One region of the Clostridium isatidis genome, then DNA from elsewhere that is predicted to be linked to it. Evidence: riboswitches for the same ligand, from Rfam matches in the RefSeq annotation. Region 1 holds a riboswitch; each other region holds the start of a gene.
What was found. Region 1 has a riboswitch for S-adenosylmethionine ahead of BEN51_RS05220 (homoserine O-succinyltransferase). Riboswitches for the same ligand answer to the same signal wherever they lie in the genome.
Positions count from the first base shown of each region.

Region 1 (6,806 bases):
TTTTATTTCAGAAGTTCCAGAAACATCTCCCATTGCAACCTTTAAATAAAGTAAAGCAATTTGATCCTCATAATTCAATTCTTTATTTTTTAATTTATTAAGTGTATAGAATTTAATTTCTTCAATATTTGGTCCCTTATAAAAATTCTTAAATTTTTCAAAAAGCTCTTTATAAATATCTAATAAATCGAATTTTGTTATTCTATCTATCTCATTATATGCCTCTAACATTTGATCTTTAGCAATAGCTCTACTTTGTTTCTTAATTTCTTTTTCACTTGTATAATAATCAGAAGTTTCAAGTACATTAGCCGCTTCTTCTATTAGTTCTTTTTCATAAGCCTCCAAAAGAAATATTATCCTATTCTTTATTTTATCCAGCCTTCTCTTTATAGGCATATTATTATAGTCCTTATTAAACAATTCTTCTATTTCTTTGGAAGATATTATCATCTTATCATTTACAATTATATCCTTAAAATCTCTATTCTTTTTTTCTAGATAAGAAACATATTCTTTTAATATATTAATAAATTCCAAAGAAGATTTAAATCTAATATTTATAATTCTTGTCTCATAAATATTTAAATCTTTATAACTAAAAATATACTCCATCATATTACAGTAATCTTCTTTTTTAAATTCATCTCCTAAAGCTTTATTCATAAACTCCTTAAAAGTAGTTTGATACATATTTTCTTCCCCAAGCTGTGGCAATACATTAGAAATATATTCATTAAAAATATCATTAGGAGAAAATATTACTATATTTCGTGAATTTATTTTTTCTCTATATTTATATAAGAGATAAGCTATTCTATGTAAAGCTACAGATGTTTTCCCACTTCCAGCAGGACCTTGAACAATAAGATTCTTGTATTCTTCATTACGAATTACTTGATTTTGCTCTCTTTGAATAGATGTTACTATTGATTTCATTTTATTATCTGTGCTCTTAGCTAAAATCTCTTGTAACACATCATCTTCTATATTAATATCACTATCAAACATGTATTCAATTTTCCCATTATTAATTTTATATTGCCTCTTTAAGATTATCTTTCCATTAATTATTCCTTCAGGGGATTTATATTTTCCTTCTCCAATTTCATATTCATAAAACATGCTTGAAACCGGTGCTCTCCAATCATATACTAAAAAATCAAATTCCTCATTAATAAGATTAGAAATTCCTATATAAAACTTTTCAGCTTTATCATTGTCATGCTCAATAAAATCCATTCTCCCAAAATAAGGTGATAATAGCATTTGTTCATATTTTTCTTCCATTTGTCTTGTAAATTCATGATTTCTTTTTTGCATTTTAGTTGAATTGATAAATTGCATAAAATCTACAACTTGATCTAATCCATTATTTATGGCAACTGAACCGATATTATCCCACATTTCTTTATGAGTTTCTATATATTCCTTTTTAAAACGCTCTTTATAATTGCGCTTTTCATTTAGCTGTTTTCTAACTTCAGTAAGGACTTTTTGAAGCCACTCCTTTTCAGCAAACCATTCAGAATTATTATTCAAATAAATCACTCCCCTTAATAGATTAATTTTATAAAAAAGTTATTGACATTGTTTTTTGCAAGATGTATAATATAATTAGGGAATTATATTATATCTCATAAAATGTTGATATCTGTTTTATGTTATCACTTTTATTTTTTTTGTCAATAATTAAAACCATTTGCATTTTTGCAAATGGTTTTTTTATAATAATATATTAACTATCCTTACAAACATAATATTTTAACCAATTTGAAAATAATAAATTGGCATGTGCTCTCCATCTTACAATAGGTTCACTATTAGGATCATTCTTAGAAAAATAATTCTTTGGTATATCTATATTAATACCTTTTGATTTATCTCTTTCATATTCTTGCTTTAAAGTATTAGAATCATATTCAGAATGGCCAGTGGCAAAAATTTGTTTTCCATTATTAGCATAAGCAAGATATACTCCAGCCTCCTCTGATTCTGATAAAATAGTAAGTCCTGGAACCTTATAAATATCTTCTTTTAAAATATCTGTATGTCTTGAATGAGGCACATAAAACTCATCATCAAAACCCCTTAATAAACTAGCACTCTTATCATTTACTTTATGCGAGAAAATACCAAATAATTTCTTATCTAAAGGATATTTAGGAATACCAAAATGATAATATAGGCCAGCTTGGGCTCCCCAACATATATGAAAAGTTGAAGTAACATTTTCTACTGAATAACTCATTACCTCTTTTAGTTCCTCCCAGTAATCTACCTCCTCAAATTCTAAATGTTCAATTGGTGCCCCTGTTATTATAAATCCATCAAATTTTTCATTTTTTATTTCCTTGAAATTTCTATAAAAGTTTAGGAGGTGTTCTTTAGGAGTATTTTTACACTTATGCTCCTTAATATAAATAAGCTCAACTTCTACATTTATATCAGTATTTGCAAGAAGTCTTAAAAGTTGAGTTTCTGTGTTAATTTTTGTAGGCATCAAATTTAAAATTCCTATCTTAATAGTCTTTAAATCATTATTGAATTTCTCCTTATATATAACAGGAAGCTTTTCATTTGTAAGAATTTTAGCTGCTGGTAAGCCTTCTGGAATAATTACTGGCATAATTTCTCTCCTTTCCTACGCTATTTATTATAAGAATAAATAAAAAACCACTTCTTAAAATAAGAAGTGGAAAAACCAAATTCCAAAAATATATTAAAATTTTTCTATCACTTCTTATCTTTCAGGAAAACTCCTGCTGGAATTAGCACATTTCTATCTTAATTAGACAGCTGTTGCTGGGTTTCATAGGGCCAGTCCCTCCACCACTCTTGATAAGATTTAAGATTGTTTAGTTTGGATTAATTTTACTTTAATAAAAATACATTGTCAATATCTATTTAACATCATATTTACAAATCCTTTAACTTTCCTTTTTTCTTTAACTTTTCTAATAATTCATTTGGATTATCATTTATAATAAGATTTTTAGGAAAATCTATAGATTGAAGCATTTCAATAGCCTCCGAAAATTCTCCAATTTTAGTACAGAAATGGGCATCACTATTAATAACAATCCTTGCATTATGTAACTTACATAATAAAGCTATTTTTTTACAATTTGTAAAACTTCCTGGTCTAGAAGTAGTAAAGGAACTATTATTTATTTCAATTAATACATCATTTTCTTTTGCACATATCACTATTTCTTCATAATCAACTGGAACAGCTGGATTTCCTAAATGACCTATTATATCAATTTTACCTCTTTTTATTGCGTTAACAAAAGCTCTCGTATTTTCCTCTACATTTCCTACATTATATACTTCAGTATGTATACTCCCAATTACAATATCGAGTTTATCTAACATAGAATCTTCCATATCCAAATTACCATCATAATCCATTATATTAGCTTCAACGCCATACAGCATGGTAACTCCAAAAAGTTCTCTAGGTAAGACTCTGTAATTTGAAAAATACCAAATATGAGGTGAACCAGGCATAGTAATTCCATGTTCTGTAGTTCCTAAAACTTTAATTCCCTTCTCAGAAGCTGCTTTAGCATTTTCCATTAAGCTTGAATAAGCATGTCCACTAGCTATTGTATGAGTATGAACATCTAACTTAAATTTCATTTTATCACCCTTTATAATATATATTATCTTTATCAATTACTATTTAATAATATCATTAATTTTTCAAATTGCAACTTGCACCTTATTAATATTTATTATTATTAAAATCTTGATTTTTTTGATAAACTATAATTTATTTTATTATTTATTATCATTTACGAGGATATTGTTTAAGTGTATATATTTTGCTTACTCTCATTTTATAACGACTTATAATTATTACAACCAAAACTTTAAATAAAATAATAAAGAACAATAGTAAATTTAAATATAAATTTTCCTATTGTTCTTTGTTATATTTTTATATTTTATACCGTTATCTCTGCTTCTTCTCCTAATAAATCCTTGTTTTTTTCTAATATCGGCTTAACTGCTTCATTTATAAAATCTAACACTTGATTTTCTGCTCTTCCTGTAAACTTCTTAGCAGCTAATATACTCTTTGCTTTTTCTTCATCTAGACTAAAACTTGGATCATTTATTAATCTTTCAATAAGATCATTATCTAAACCTTCTTCTTTAACTTTCCTTGCAGCTTCCATAGAGTGTACCCTTATCTTTTCATGAAGTTCTTGTCTATCTCCACCCATTTTAACTTCTTCCATTAATATATTTTCTGTTGCCATAAATGGAAGCTCCTTATTAACATGAGTTTCAATTACTTTTTCATAAACTACTAAATTACTTGAAATATTCATATATAAATTTAAAACTCCATCTAAAGCTAAAAAGGCTTCTGAAACAGAAAGTCTCTTATTAGCAGAATCATCTAAAGTTCTTTCAAACCATTGAGTAGAAGCTGTAATTGCCGGATTCATTGAAGTTACCAAAACAAATCTTGCAAGGGCACTCATTCTTTCTGATCTCATAGGATTTCTCTTATAAGCCATAGCAGAAGATCCAATTTGATTCTTTTCAAATGGTTCCTCTATTTCTTTCATACTTTGAAGAATTCTTAAATCATTACTAAACTTATAAGCACTTTGAGCAATTTCGGATAAAGTATTTAAAATAATCGAATCTACCTTTCTTGGGTATGTTTGACCTGTTACACTATAACTTTCCTTAAAGCCCATCTTTTCTGTAACTATTCTATCAAGGGCTTTAATTTTTTCTTCATCACCATCAAATAATTCCATAAAGCTAGCTTGAGTTCCTGTTGTTCCCTTAACGCCTCTAAATCTTAGCTTATCTATTACAAAATCTAGGTTTTCTAAGTCTAATAATAAGTCATGAATCCAAAGGGTTGCCCTCTTTCCAACTGTTGTTAATTGGGCTGGTTGAAGATGAGTAAAGCCTAAAGTTGGTAATCCCTTATATTTTAAAGCAAAGTCTTTTAAATTCTTTATTACATTAATAATCTTTTTTCTAATTAAAAGTAATCCTTCTTTCATTATAATTAAATCAGTATTATCTCCAACATAACAACTTGTAGCACCAAGATGTATAATTCCTTTTGCTTTTGGACATTGAACACCATAAGCGTAAACATGACTCATAACATCATGACGAGTTTCCTTTTCTCTTTGAATTGCTACTTCATAATTAATATTTTCTACATTATCTTTTAATTCTCTTATTTGTTCATCTGTTATGTTAATTCCAAGTTCTTTTTCACCTTCTGCCAAAGCTACCCAAAGACGTCTCCAAGTTTTAAATTTCATCTCATCTGAAAATATATATGACATTTCTTTTGAAGCATACCTGCTGTTTAATGGGGTACTATATGTATTTCTCATTTTTATCTCCTTTTAAAATTACTATATAGATTTTCTATTAGTCTAAATTTCCTTTAAAACAATTGTTTGATCTCTCTTTGGTCCTACTGAAACTATTGAAATTGGAACTCCAGTAAATTCCTCAATTCTTTTTAAATATTTCTTAGCATTTTCAGGAATTTCATCATAGCTTCTAGCATCAGCTACGCTGTCATCCCATCCCTCAAATTCTTCATATATTGGCTCACACTTAGCTAAATCTTCTAAGCTTGCTGGGAAGTAATCTATCACTTTATCTTCAAATTTATATCCCACACAAACCATTATTTTGTCAAGACCAGCTAAGGTATCAATCTTGGTTACAACTAAATCTGTAAGTCCTGAAACTCTTGCTGATGTTTTTAATATAACAAGATCAAGCCAACCACATCTTCTTGCTCTACCTGTTGTAACGCCAAATTCTCCACCTTTTTGTCTTATCCATTCTCCTGTTTCATTATCAAGTTCAGTTGGAAATGGACCTTTACCTACTCTTGTTGTATAAGCCTTAGCAACTCCTACTGCTCCGCTTATCATCGTTGGTCCAATGCCTACTCCTGAGCAAACTCCCCCTGCAGTTGTATTTGATGAAGTAACAAAAGGGTAAGTGCCATAATCTATATCAAGTAACATCCCTTGAGCTCCTTCAAATAAAACTTTCTTGCCACTCTTTATAGCATCATATATCCTAACAGAACTATCTGCTACAAAAGATTTTAATCTCTTTCCAAGTTCAACATATTCCTCATAAATTGTATCAAAGTTTAGTTCTTCACCATTATAAACCTTAGTAATAATATCATTTTTGCTTACTATTGTTTCCTTTAATTTTTCTTTTAAAACCACTGGATTTATTAAATCACAAACTCTAATCCCACTTCTTTCAGCTTTATCTGTATAACAAGGACCTATTCCTTTACCAGTTGTTCCTATGTTATTTTTTCCTCTTGCTTCTTCTTTTAATTTATCTAGAACTTTATGATATGGCATTATAACATTTGCTCTATCGCTTACAATTAATTGCTCTGGTGAAACCTTAATACCTGCCTTTTCTAAATAATCAAGTTCTTCAAAAAAGGCTTTTGGATCTAATACTACTCCATTTCCAATAATATTTAACTTATCCTTATATAATACACCTGAAGGTATTAAATGAAGCTTATATTCATTTTCTCCAACTATAACCGTATGTCCTGCATTATTTCCACCTTGAAATCTTACTATTACATCGCTGCTTTCTGCTAGAAAATCAGTCATTTTTCCTTTACCTTCATCGCCCCATTGAGCTCCTAAAACAATAAATCCTGCCATACTTAATCTCTCCAATATCCTTTAAATTTGCGATAAAAAATATCACTTAAAAATACTAACAAAGAAAAGTTTATACAGTCAATAAATTTACCT
Region 1 is NZ_CP016786.1:1,103,512-1,110,317, forward strand. Features, by position in the region: gene helD (RNA polymerase recycling motor HelD) at 1-1,542, opposite strand, end outside; gene BEN51_RS05220 (homoserine O-succinyltransferase) at 1,739-2,629, opposite strand; SAM riboswitch class I at 2,741-2,848, opposite strand; gene BEN51_RS05225 (phosphatase) at 2,920-3,645, opposite strand; gene purB (adenylosuccinate lyase) at 3,954-5,384, opposite strand; gene BEN51_RS05235 (adenylosuccinate synthase) at 5,427-6,713, opposite strand.

Region 2 (6,806 bases), 1.3 Mb from region 1:
AACATAGCCTGTATCATCACTTTTGAATACAATTGAATCTACAATCCCATTTAAAATTTCCATATTAACGCTCCAAACCTTAAAAATTATAGTATTTTTTATTATTTTATTATAGCATAATATTAATTTTATTTAAAAATTTGTGCTAAACTATATTTGTAAAGATATCTATACAGGAGGTGTTTTTTATGATTATAAAAAACTGTAACATAATATACTTAGATAGAATAGAAAAAGGTTCTGTCTTAATTGAAAACGGTAAAATAAAAGAAATTAATCCTACTTCTTATAATACTGTAGAAGTAATTGATGGAGAAGGATTATATCTTGCTCCAGGTTTTATAGATGTTCATATTCATGGCGCTGGTGGACATGACACCATGGATGGAACTTATGAAGCTATAAATGAAATTTCTAAAATAATAGTAAAACATGGAACTACATCTTTTACTCCAACTACTATGACTGTCGCTATAAGTGACATAAGAAAATCTATGGAAGCTATAAAAGAAGCTAAATTAAAAGGTACTGATGGCGCTAAAGTATTAGGGGCTCATCTTGAAGGACCATTCATCAGCGGAAAAGCAATCGGGGCTCAAAATCCAAACTTTTTAGCTGAACCTACTTTAGAAAATTTTAAAGCTATGGTTGGAGATTGTGAAGATGCTGTTGTTTCAATTACAATTGCACCAGAAATTCCTGGCGCAAAAGAACTAGCTAAAGAACTTTCAAAGAAAGGTATAGTTTGTTCAATCGGACATACAAAAGCTACTTATAATGAAGCTATGGAAGGAATAAAATGCGGTTTTTCTCACGCTACACATCTATTTAATGCTATGACGCCATTTACCCACAGAGAACCTGGGGTTGTAGGAGCAATATTTGATAGTGATATAACAACTGAAACTATTTCAGATGGAATACACATTTCATATCCTTCCTTAAGAATAGCTTATAAGCAAAAAACTACAGATAAGGTTCTTTTAGTAACAGATGCAATGATGGCTTGCTGTATGCCGGATGGAATGTACAAACTAGGAGGTCAAGATGTTGTTGTTAAAGAAGGGGCTGCTAGACTTGTAAGCGGTTCTTTAGCTGGCTCTGTTTTAACATTAGATAAAGCAGTCTATAATGTTTATAAAAACGTAGGATACCCTCTACACGAAGCAGTTAAAATGGCTAGTTACAATGCTGCAAGACATTGTAAAGTTGATGATAGAAAAGGTCTTATAAAAGAAGGTTATGATGCAGACTTATTATTATTTGATGACGAAATTAATATCAAAAAAGTTTTCGTTGATGGAAAAGAAGTTTATAACTCTTAATTATGCTCACAGGAAACGTAAGCCTTTAGTATAACTAAAAAATATAGAGCCTAATTGGCTTCCTACCAATCAGGCTCTTTTCTATTATAAAATCTTAAAGTAATTTCTTAATTTCTTCTACTTTATTTAACTTTTCCCAAGGTAAATCTAAATCATTTCTTCCAAAATGTCCATAAGCAGCTGTTTGTTTATAAATAGGTCTTCTTAAATCTAAATCTCTTATTATAGCACCTGGTCTTAAATCAAATACTTTTTCTACTATTGAAATTATTTCTTCATCAGATTTCTTTCCTGTTCCAAAAGTATCTACTACTATTGATACTGGTTTCGCAACACCTATTGCATAAGCTAATTGGATTTCAAGCTTATCTGCTATTCCTGCTGCTACTAAGTTCTTAGCCACCCATCTTGCTGCATAAGCGGCTGATCTATCAACCTTTGTTGGATCCTTTCCTGAGAAAGCTCCACCGCCATGTCTTCCATATCCACCATATGTGTCAACAATAATTTTTCTTCCTGTTAATCCACTATCTCCTTGAGGACCTCCAACAACAAATCTTCCTGTAGGATTTATGAAATATTTTGTTTTATCATCTAATAATTCAGCAGGAACAACTACTTTAATTACATGTTCCATTAAATCTTCTTTAATCTTTTCTTGTGTTACATCTTCACTATGTTGTGTTGATATTACAATAGTATCAACTCTAACTACTTTATTATCATCATACTCAACTGTAACTTGAGTTTTTCCATCAGGTCTTAAGTAACTTAAAGTTCCGTTCTTTCTTACTTCTGATAATCTTCTAGAAAGTTTATGTGCTAATGATATAGGCATTGGCATATATTCTTCTGTTTCATTTGTTGCAAAACCAAACATCATCCCTTGATCTCCAGCCCCAACTGCTTCTACATCACCTTGTTCTCCTATTCTTGCTTCTAATGCCTTATCAACTCCCATTGCTATATCTCCTGATTGTTCGTCAATAGAAGTTAAAACTGAACAAGTATCACAGTCAAAACCAAATTTTGCTCTATCATAACCAATTTCTCTTACTGTTTGTCTTACTATTTTTGGAATATCAACATAACAACTAGTTGATATTTCTCCCATAACTAATACCATACCTGTGGTTACAGCTGTTTCACAAGCAACTCTTGCCGTAGGATCTTGTGCTAAAATACTGTCTAATACTGCATCGGATATTTGATCACAAATTTTATCTGGATGTCCTTCTGTAACTGATTCAGATGTAAATAATCTTTTCATGATATTCTCTCCTTTCTTTTATTTGATATTAATTCTAAAAAGATTCATATAAAAGAAAAAAATCTCTTCGACAAGAAGAGATTAAATAACTATATATCTTCTTATCTTGCAAAATTAATTGCAGGAATTGGCACCACACTTTTATTAAAGCAGGTTGCCGGGTTTCACAGGGCCCTTTTCCCTCCACCTCTCTTGATAAGAATTAATATCAAATTTTCTTTTTAGATTTTATCATTTATAGCTATAATAGTCAACAAAAAAAGACAAGGTTCTCTTGTCTTTTTTTGGTGGGGGAGGACGGATTCGAACCATCGAAACGATAACGTAACAGATTTACAGTCTGCCCCCTTTGGCCACTCGGGAACTCCCCCATATATGGAGCTGGCAATAGGACTCGAACCTACAACCTGCTGATTACAAGTCAGCTGCTCTACCATTGAGCCATGCCAGCATATTTTTAAAAGATTTATTGGTGGAAACAACAGGGATCGAACCTGTGACCCCCTGCTTGTAAGGCAGGTGCTCTCCCAGCTGAGCTATGCTTCCATATTAAAATAATTTGTGGTGGAGGAGGATGGATTCGAACCATCGAAACGATAACGTAACAGATTTACAGTCTGCCCCCTTTGGCCACTCGGGAACTCCTCCATATATGGAGCTGGCAATAGGACTCGAACCTACAACCTGCTGATTACAAGTCAGCTGCTCTACCATTGAGCCATGCCAGCATATTCTTAATTTTAATGAATTTTATGGTGGGGGAGGACGGATTCGAACCATCGAAACGATAACGTAACAGATTTACAGTCTGCCCCCTTTGGCCACTCGGGAACTCCCCCATGTAAATTCATTAATTTGTCAAATAAACTTTCGTCTCCTCGACTAACAATAGTTAGTATATATTTATTGTCTTTATATTTCAAGTTTGGTTTTTACGCTTTTAAAGAAATTAACTTTACCTATTATTTTTTTTCTTCGTTTTTCTTTAAATTAATACCATGAGCATTTTTTTATATATTATTCTGTATTTCTTCTAGTTTAATGTAGTCTCCTAATATATCTTTAAACTCCTGATAATTTTCTTTTGACATTCTCTTCTCTAATAAGCCAAAACCTTTAGTAATGTTTTCAATATTATTTATATCTGCAAAATAATTATTTATCTTTATAATATCAACTATAGATAAATTTTTTATTAAAACATTAAGTTTATCTCTTTTTTCTTGAGAAAGATTGCTTATCTTTGAGAATGTTCCCTCCCTAGGATTTAAATTATCAATTATATACATATTATTTTCTTCATAATTATTATTTAAATGTTCATATTCAGTAACTATTATATTATCACTTATTGCATCTATACTCTTTAGTGGTTCCCATATTAGTAAAAAATAAATTGGTATAGCAGCACTTATTATAACAGTTAGCGAATAAATTATTACTTTTTTCATTAATTTTCATCTCCCTTCATTTAATTAATTTCCATTTTTATTAATTTTATACATATGATAATATTGTTTGTTCAACATACATATATTTCTATGGGGGTGAAGTTTTTGAAAAGCAAATTTTTATACAATTCATTTAATTCTCATATTGAAATGGCTAAATTGATAAAAAATTTTATAAAAAAAAATACTATTATAGTATGTATAGGAACAGATAAGTGCATCATAGACTGCTTAGGACCCTTAGTTGGAACTATTTTAAAAGAGAAAAATATAGAACTTCCTGTTTACGGAACAATTCAAAATCCAATTCATGCTGCAAATCTGAAAAGTAAATTAAGAGAGATTATGAAAATTCACCCCAATTCTTTTATCATTGGAATAGATGCCTGTCTTGGAGAACCTGAAGCAATAGGTGAAATCCATGTTAGAGATTATCCAATTCACCCTGGAAAGGGTGTAGGGAAAATTCTACCTGAAGTAGGTAATGTATCTATTGTAGGTATAATTGATAGTAATGAACATTCTAATTTTATACACATTCATACTGTTAGACTTAATTTTGTATTTGAAATGGCTTATGTTATATCTAATGCAATATTAGAAGCATACAACAACTTTAATAAAGAAAATAAAAAACAAAATATATGAGGCTGTCTATGACAGCCTCATTTTTATAAAGTTGAATTTAATTGTTTTTTATATGTGAATATTTTAATTTATTATTCTTCTATTAAGTCAATTTGTCTATCTGAAAAATCTATATCTATCTTATCCAAATATGATAAAACCTTACCTGTTCCTTCTGCTACTGCTTCTATTGAATTAGGAGCTACTTCAGCACAAACGCCGGTTTCATGTTCTATTAATTTGTCTAATCCATTTAATAAAGCTCCTCCACCAGTCATAACAATTCCTTTTTCAATTATATCAGCAGCTAATTCAGGCGGTGTTTTTTCCAAAACTAATTTAACGTTATCAACTATCAATGAAACAGCTTCTCTTAATGCTTCATTAATTTCTGCTGATGATATCATAACCTCATCTGGTAATCCAGTAATTAAATTTCTTCCCTTAACTGTTGCAGTCTCATCTTTTGATCCATTAAACGCTGAACCTATATTAATCTTTAATTCTTCTGCTGTTTTTTCACCAATCATTATCTTATATTTATTTCTAACATATTTTATTATTGCATCATCAAAAGTATCTCCAGCAACTTTAATTGATGATCTTACAACTACTCCACCTAAGGAAATTACGGCAATATCAGTTGTTCCTCCTCCGATATCGACTACCATTGAACCACTAGGTTTAGTGATATCTAATCCAGCCCCAATTGCAGCCGCAAGAGGCTCTTCTATTAAATGTACCTTTTTAGCACCTGTATTTCTTGCTGCATCTATTACCGCTCTTTTTTCAACTTCTGTTGCCTGTGAAGGTACACATATCATTACTTTAGGAGCTGTAAATTTACTTTTGCCATAGGCCTTTCTTATGAATTCTTTTAACATTCTTTCAGTTATATCATAATCAGATATAACCCCATCCCTTAATGGCCTAACTGCAATAATATTACCCGGTGTTCTACCAATCATTCTTCTTGCTTCTTCGCCTACAGCAAGTACCTTATTATTATTCTTGTTAATTGCAACTACTGAAGGTTCCTTTAAAATTATTCCTTTTCCTTTAGCATAAACTAAAACAGTTGCTGTTCCTAAATCTATGCCTAAATCACTCCTTTGTTTCCAAAACCACATTTATATTTCACTCCTAATCTTTCAAAGTTAAATAATTTTTACAATTTTCGTCCTAATTTTTATTATATATGGATTATGGCAAACCTTCAATATATTTGCATTTTTTTATTACTTTACAGCTTTATATTTAGCTTGAGTAGCTTTTCCACCTCTTATATGACGCTCAGCTTTATTTAGTTCTAAGATAGAATGAGTTTGTTTTGCAATTGCTGGATTTATTTTAGGAAGTCTTTCTGTCATATCTTTATGTATGGTGCTTTTGCTTACTCCAAATACTTTTGCTGTTTTTCTAATTGTGTCTTTAGATTCTATAATATATCTTGCTACTTCTAATACTCTTTCTTCTATATAATCTTTCAAAATTTTTACCTCCCTTGGATAAATAATTAATATGCGACCACAACTTTATTGATTCATCAGCCAAAAATAATGGCTGATGAATTTTTTTATTATTGATTTAATGTGAAATATGCTGTTGGATCTAAATCTTTACCATTTGAATCAAATACTTGCAAATTTAAATGTTCACCAAATTCCTCATTAGTAAATATTTTTGAAGTATTTCCAACTGTTCCAATAACAGTTTCTTCAGTTACTTTATCTCCAACATTAACCCTTGTATCTTGAGATAGATTTGAATATTTAGTATATAGTCCATTTGCATGAGCAATTACTATATATGTTCCATCTTCTACTTTATTTCCAACTTCTTTAACTTCACCTTCAGCGGCAGCTTTAACCTCTGTTCCAACACTAGCTCTTATATCTATTCCTCTAATATTTCTAAGAGTTCCATCAGCTAACTGTTGTGGTTTTGGATAAGTATATTCCCTTGAAATTTCACCTTCTAATGGATTATTAAATACAACCTCATAGTTTGTTCCAGCTGAAACATTTAAATCATCTCCTGAAGCTAATTCTTCAGTAGTATTTTCTGCTAGTTCTTCATTAGATTCATTTTCAACTCTATCTGCATTTTGTTTTTGAATCTCAGAAGTTGTTC
Region 2 is NZ_CP016786.1:2,413,707-2,420,512, forward strand. Features, by position in the region: gene recD2 (SF1B family DNA helicase RecD2) at 1-63, opposite strand, end outside; gene nagA (N-acetylglucosamine-6-phosphate deacetylase) at 189-1,325, shown strand; gene metK (methionine adenosyltransferase) at 1,420-2,595, opposite strand; SAM riboswitch class I at 2,694-2,797, opposite strand; tRNA gene BEN51_RS11380 (tRNA-Tyr) at 2,881-2,966, opposite strand; tRNA gene BEN51_RS11385 (tRNA-Thr) at 2,972-3,046, opposite strand; tRNA gene BEN51_RS11390 (tRNA-Val) at 3,066-3,141, opposite strand; tRNA gene BEN51_RS11395 (tRNA-Tyr) at 3,158-3,243, opposite strand; tRNA gene BEN51_RS11400 (tRNA-Thr) at 3,249-3,323, opposite strand; tRNA gene BEN51_RS11405 (tRNA-Tyr) at 3,349-3,434, opposite strand; gene BEN51_RS11410 (hypothetical protein) at 3,606-4,046, opposite strand; gene yyaC (spore protease YyaC) at 4,152-4,694, shown strand; gene mreB (rod shape-determining protein) at 4,766-5,803, opposite strand; gene spoIIID (sporulation transcriptional regulator SpoIIID) at 5,912-6,163, opposite strand; gene BEN51_RS11430 (M23 family metallopeptidase) at 6,253-6,806, opposite strand, start outside.
Region 2: linked by a shared signal. The riboswitch ahead of metK (methionine adenosyltransferase) and the one ahead of BEN51_RS05220 (homoserine O-succinyltransferase) in region 1 are both predicted to bind S-adenosylmethionine.

Region 3 (6,806 bases), 1.0 Mb from region 1:
TTCTATTTCGGAAATATTATTTAATTCTTCCAGTTCTTTATATACTTCTAAACTTTTTTGAGAATATTTTATAGCGTTTGATAAGTCTCCTTTAGCATTGTATTCTTCAGAAATTAATAATAATGTTTTTGCATATTCTTCTTTATTGTTAACTTGTTCAAATTTACTTTTTGCTAAAAAAGAATAATCCATGGCTTTCTTTATATTTTCAGTTATATAATAAGATTCAGCCATATAATAATAAATTTCCCCAAGTAACGAATCATCTCCTATATTATTATCTAAGTATACCTTTTCTGCTTGTCTTAAATAACTATTAGCAGAATGATATGCTTTTAACTTTAAAGTTATCTTACCCAAATTTAGGAAGGTATTTATTATTTCCTCATGATTATTATTTTTAATAAAAATTACATTTGCTGATAAGAAAAATTGCTGAGCTAAAGTAAGTTCGCCTTTAGCCATATATATCTGTGCTCTTATATATAGTATTTTTGCTTTCCTATAATCTAAATTGTACTTTTCAACATAATATAATGCATTTTCAATATATTTTTCTCCAGAAAAATAATCTCCTGCTAAAATATATGCTTCTGCCATTTGTTCATAATAAATACTTATCTTCTCAGCTTGAGTTTCTTCTGACTCCATAAGATATTCAACAGAAGTTTGAAGTTCCTCTGCTAAATACTCTAATAAATCCATAGAGGGATTTGATCTTCCTGATTCAACTAAGCTTATTTGCCCAGGTGTAATTCTATCCCCAGCTAGATCTTTAAGAGTCATATTTAATTCTTTTCTTCTTCTTTTTATCTTTTCTCCTAATGCAAGAATCTCCATTAACACTCTTCCTTTTCATTCACATAAATTCTTAATATCTCGATATTTATTTTACATAATTATATCATAATTTTACAGATTTATATAGTTATTCTTACTTTTGTATTAAGATATTAGAGTTTTTTCGTCAAATTTTAGTATAAATAAATAAATTTTTTTATGTTTTTTGTCATTTATTTAGTTGATTTCATTATAAAAAAAACAATTTACAATAAGTAAGCTCAAAAGCCTTTCTTAATTGTAAATTGTTTTTTTATATTACATTCACATTTTTTATCTTTATTTTATATATTCCATTATTGCATCATATGCGTCTTCAGCCATATTAGCTGCTTTCCTTCCCATTTTTTTGATACTTCTTTGTTTTTTTCTATCTAATTGTGGATACATCATAGCACTTACTGCCACCCCTAATACTGCACCTGTTACAATAGTTTTCATAGTTTTCATAATATCACCTCATAATAATATTTTTTTAATTTTTCATATTCTTATTATTAGTAATATTTTTTTCTTTAACCATTGAAATTATTGGTAAGGTGCTTCTTAGTTTAACTAATATCCTTTATATATTCTAACACCTTTTTTTGTTTCTCAATATTAAGTTTTGTAAGAAGTCTATTAATCTCTAAAAGAAGATCCTTATCTTCTTTAATTTCGACTGTTTCTTCTAATTTATTCTCATTGCTTGATTTAGCTACAATAATTTTATCTTCCTTATTATTAGTAATACTTATTATCTCTCTTTTTATATTTTCATTTTCAACAAATAAAAGATTATTAGATAACCATTTATCTACTACTTTATTTGAAATAATAGATAATTTTTCTTTACATTTTTCATCTGCCAATTCATTAAAAATATCTCCAGTATGACTATCAACCTTAACAAAAATCACTTCTATGCCTAATTTCATTAATTCGTTCATCTTATTATAATATCTAATGGATGATTCTTCTCTTCTTTCCCAGAAACCTGTGGCATGATGGGCAATTCCTTCATAATCATGGAATATTACAACTTTCTTATCCCTTTTATACAAAGCATATTCAACAGCTTTAATTGCAGCTTCTAATTCTCCAGCAATCTGCCTAATATTACTTTGGGAGCTATCTGCTGATACTCCACTTTCAATATACTCCACCACATTATTTCTAACAGCAACTAAGCCGTATGCATATTTTTTAGAGCTTACACTATAACTTCCATCTACATAAACATGCAAACAATCCTCTGGATAATTATCTACACCTTTTTTAAAGATTTGACTTCCTTTATTTAAAAAGTTCTCAGCTTCTTTTATATCTTCAAAACTTTTATACTTTGCTCCCTTAACCCCTTTAACATATTTCAAACATTCGTCCCAGGTCTTAACTATTAGATTTTCTATTTTCTTATCATTTTCGAAATCATATCCTTCTTTTATAGCATAAACTTTCTTTCCCATAATATCTTCCTCTCTTTATAATGTACAATATACATTATTTTAGATTGTTGAAATTTCTTCTATAAACCTATATATTTTTTCTACATTCCTTGCACCAGTTAAATTTACAGCATATTCTACTAAAGTTTTTAAAGTTATTATTATATCATTCTTTCCTTGCCAATTTTCTAATATAACCACTATTGGAACATCATCTATTAATTTATTTAAGGTAAAAATTATAACTCCTATATCATCAATATTTCCTATAAAAGGTATATTATCTGGAATTATATCTGTTGGAAAAGATATATAAGCTATTGCAGCTGAAATTACTAATTTTGTTTTAATTGGAACTCTTTTATCTTTAAGTAATCTATAAATTAAAGCCAGCATATCAGGTATTATAAACAAGTATTCCTTAAAAGGCTTTATCTTTTCTGGTAATTTGTTCTCAAATATTCTTCTCCCCTTTGTATAGATATCCTCTACTTTTGCTACTTCCTTAATTTCTTCTTCATAATCTTCTTCCTCTGCTTCTTCTAACAGCTTTACATCCTCTTCCTTATTATCTTTTTTTAAAGTTCCTTCTATTGATATTTCAATGTTATTAGCTTCTACATATAAAGTATCTTCATTTACATTTATATTAGTAACATCAAAATCAACATATGGTACATCTTTTAAAATATATTTTAAATCAATTATTACTTTCCCATCTAAATATTTTATTCCTTTTTCTTCAATAGCCCTTAAAGCAAATTTTAAAGCTGCCTTTCTTATAAAGGATATAATTTTAATTTTGGAAAGCTTAAAATCCACTAATTCTCCCTCAATAATTCCATTATCTACTCTTTTTAATTTCACACTCCCTGTAAAGTCCACTGTTACTATCTTTTTAAAACTTCCCTTAATTATAATATTCTCATTAATATCTATTTCAGAAACTTTTAATCCTTCTACTTTAACAAATTCATTTATAATACTTAATAAATCTTTCCCTTTTAAACCAATTTTAACTTCTGATATATTCATTTTCCCCTCCAAATTGTTAATATTCTATTTAAATTTCTACAGGAATTATTTAATCATTAATATTATTATAATGTATTTTTTAAAATAAAAAACTTTAATTTTAAAAAAATATAACGGGGACTAGCCCCGTTATATTATAATATCAAAATTTTCAGCTCAATGAAAATCCCCCAAAATTGTCAATTGTCCATTGTCAACTATTCCTTACTCTTTAGGGTAAGGAACAAGATGAACTCCTTTTATCCCTATTCTTTGTAACCTTTTCATTTCTTCTTCTGCATCTTGGTATTTTTTATAATATCCAACACATACTCTCCAACCTTCTCTTGTTGGAATTTTTCTATTCATTTTAGGTATGTCTAATAGTACTTTATCTACAAATGCTAAGCAAGCCTTAGCAACCATATAACCATACTTTTTACTATCAAAGTTCTTTTCTACTTCTTCATTTGATAAAAATTCAGCTTCTATAATTACAGCCGGCATATTAGTTTCCCTTAATTCAATATAGCTGGCTTCCTTTATCCCTCTATCCTTAGATCTTAAGTTTGCAACAATCTCAGCTTTTATAAGACTTGCCAGTTCTTCTGCCTTGCTTCCTTTTTCATATATAAAAACTTCTGTTCCAGTTACTAAAGGATCAACAAAGGAATTCATATGAAAGCTTATAAAATAATCTGCTCCCCAATCATTTGCTATTTTAGCTCTATCTTTATAACTTAAATAAACATCAGATGCTCTTGTCAGTAAAACTGTTTCACCATTCTTCTCTAATAATCTCATGGCTTCATAGGCAGCTTCTAAATTTATATCTGCTTCTCTTCTATTGTTTTTTCCAACTGCTCCAGCATCACATCCGCCATGACCTGCGTCTAGTACCCACTTTGCCAAGCTTTTTCCTCCTTATTAAAGTGCTATGTAAAATCATATTCCATAATTCAGTATATTAATTTTACTTTTACTTGGTTACAAATTAAAAAATTAACACTTCTAAGAAGGAAATAGCAATCTTTACAATTGTCAATTATCCATTTTATTTAAGATATCCTTATATTAAAATACCGGAAGCACAGACCCATTATAATTATCTTCTATAAATTTTTTAACTTTATCTGAAGTCAAAATTTTTGTTAAATCTTTAATTTTTTGACTATTTTCATTTCCTTTTTTTACAGCAATAACATTATGATATTTTTTTGAAGCTTCTGTAGTAGCATCTTCTAAATATAAAGCATCCTTTGCTGGACTTAAACCTGCTTCTAAGGCATAGTTACCATTAATAACTGCTATAGCTACTTCTTCTAAAACTCTTGGTAGTTGAGCTGCCTCTAATTCTTCAAATTCAAGATTTTTTGGATTTTCCACAATATCCTTAGGTGTAACTAATTCTGCTTCTTTAAGCTTTATCAATCCTGCACTTTCTAATAATCTTAATGATCTTGCTTCATTTGATGGATCATTTGGAACTGCCACCCTAGCTCCATCTTTTAGCTCATCTAAGCTTTTAATATTAGCTGAATATATTCCTATTGGTTCTAAATGAACTCCTTTAGTATAAGTTAAATCATATCCTTTTCCTTCATTTGTCTCCTCTAAATAAGGAATAGTTTGAAAGTAATTTGCATCCAAGTCTCCATCAGCTAAAGCTGTATTTGGAGTAACATAATCTGTATATTCTATTACTTCTACTGTATAGCCCTTAGCTTCAAGATCTGGTTTTATTGCATTTACTATTTCTGCATGAGGTACTGGTGTAACCCCGATTTTTATTGTTTTATCTTCTTCTTTTGCTTTATTTCCTTCTGAAGCACCTGCATTTCCACAACCTATTAATCCTATTGATAATATACCTGTTAATAATAATGAAAGAATTCTTCTTTTTCTCATTTATAATACCTCCTAAAATTTTAGATTATTCAAGAATTTAATAAAAATGCACTTGAGAATAAACCTCAAGTGCATAAAAACACAGAAAATTTATTCCCTTATCTCTCAGCTACAGCTGCAGGATTTAGCACCAAACTAACAAGAGTTACTTTTCTCTTATTATAGGTTGCCGGGTTTCATAGGGCCAGTCCCTCCACCTCTCTTGATAAGAAAGAAAATATTTAGTTTTATATATTATTAAAATGATGGGATTACTGAACCAGCATATTTTTCTTCAATAAATTTCTTAGCTGTTTCTGATGTTAAAGCTTCTGTTAAAGCTTTAATTTTTTCATCATTTTCAGTTCCCTTTCTAACTGCTAATACATTTCTATAATTTTCTGCTGCTTCTGCATCCTTATCTTCTAAAACTAAAGCATCTTTTGCTGGATTTAAATTAGCTTCTAAAGCATAATTACTATTTATTACTGCTAAATCAACTTCTTCTAATACTCTTGGTAATTGAGCTGCTTCAAGTTCTTCAAATTCTAAATTTTTAGGATTTTCAGTAATATCCTTAACAGTAACTAATTCACCATCTGCAATTTTTATTAAGCCTGCTTTTTCTAATAATCTTAAAGCTCTTGCTTCATTTGATGGATCGTTAGGAACTGCTACTCTAGCTCCTTCTTTTAATTCATCTAAATTTTTAATTGTATTTGAATATGCTCCCATTGGCTCTAAGTGAATAGCTTTTGTATAAGTTAAATCTAGACCTTTTCCTTCATTTGTTTCATTTAAGTATGCTATATGTTGGAAGTAGTTTGCATCTAAATCTCCATCTGCTAAAGCAGTGTTTGGAGTAACATAATCAGTATATTCTACGATTTCAAGAGTATATCCTTTAGCTTCAAGATCTCCTTTTATTGCATTTAATATTTCTGCATGAGGTACTGGAGTAGCCCCTACTGTTATTGTTTTATCTTCTCCACCAGTTGTTGTTTTTTCATCTGAAGCTTTAGTTTGTCCACATCCTATTAATCCTAAAGCTAAAACTCCTGTTAATACTAATGATAATATTCTTTTTCTTTTCATATATATTGCCCCCTTAAATTTATTATTTTTTAATTTATTAGTTTATTATTAAGATAATTTTTTATATAAATTATTACCTAAAGATTGTAAGCCTTGAACTATTATAATTAATAGTATTACTGTTACAATCATTACATCAGTTTCATATCTTTGATAGCCATATCTTATAGCTACATCACCAAGTCCGCCTGCACCCACTGATCCAGCCATTGCAGAATATCCAATTATATTGATTACGGTTAATGTTAAACCTGATATTATGGAAGGAACTGCCTCCTTTATCATAACTTTAAAAATTATTTGTGCATTTGAAGCTCCAAAGCTTTTTGCTGCTTCTATAACGCCTGGATCAACTTCCTTTAGGGATGCTTCTATTATTCTTGCAACAAAAGGTGCTGCTGCTATTGTTAGTGGAACTATTGCAGCTGCTGTTCCTGTTGATCTTCCAACAATTGTTCTTGTTAAAGGAATAATAACTACTATCAAAATTATAAAAGGAAAACTTCTTAAAACATTTATTATCGCGTCTAAAATTTGATATAC
Region 3 is NZ_CP016786.1:2,142,275-2,149,080, forward strand. Features, by position in the region: gene BEN51_RS10100 (helix-turn-helix domain-containing protein) at 1-840, opposite strand, end outside; gene BEN51_RS10105 (YtxH domain-containing protein) at 1,120-1,290, opposite strand; gene BEN51_RS10110 (ribonuclease H1 domain-containing protein) at 1,392-2,288, opposite strand; gene BEN51_RS10115 (YkvA family protein) at 2,328-3,302, opposite strand; gene BEN51_RS10120 (N-acetylmuramoyl-L-alanine amidase family protein) at 3,507-4,193, opposite strand; gene BEN51_RS10125 (MetQ/NlpA family ABC transporter substrate-binding protein) at 4,356-5,189, opposite strand; SAM riboswitch class I at 5,285-5,401, opposite strand; gene BEN51_RS10130 (MetQ/NlpA family ABC transporter substrate-binding protein) at 5,427-6,263, opposite strand; gene BEN51_RS10135 (methionine ABC transporter permease) at 6,312-6,806, opposite strand, start outside.
Region 3: linked by a shared signal. The riboswitch ahead of BEN51_RS10125 (MetQ/NlpA family ABC transporter substrate-binding protein) and the one ahead of BEN51_RS05220 (homoserine O-succinyltransferase) in region 1 are both predicted to bind S-adenosylmethionine.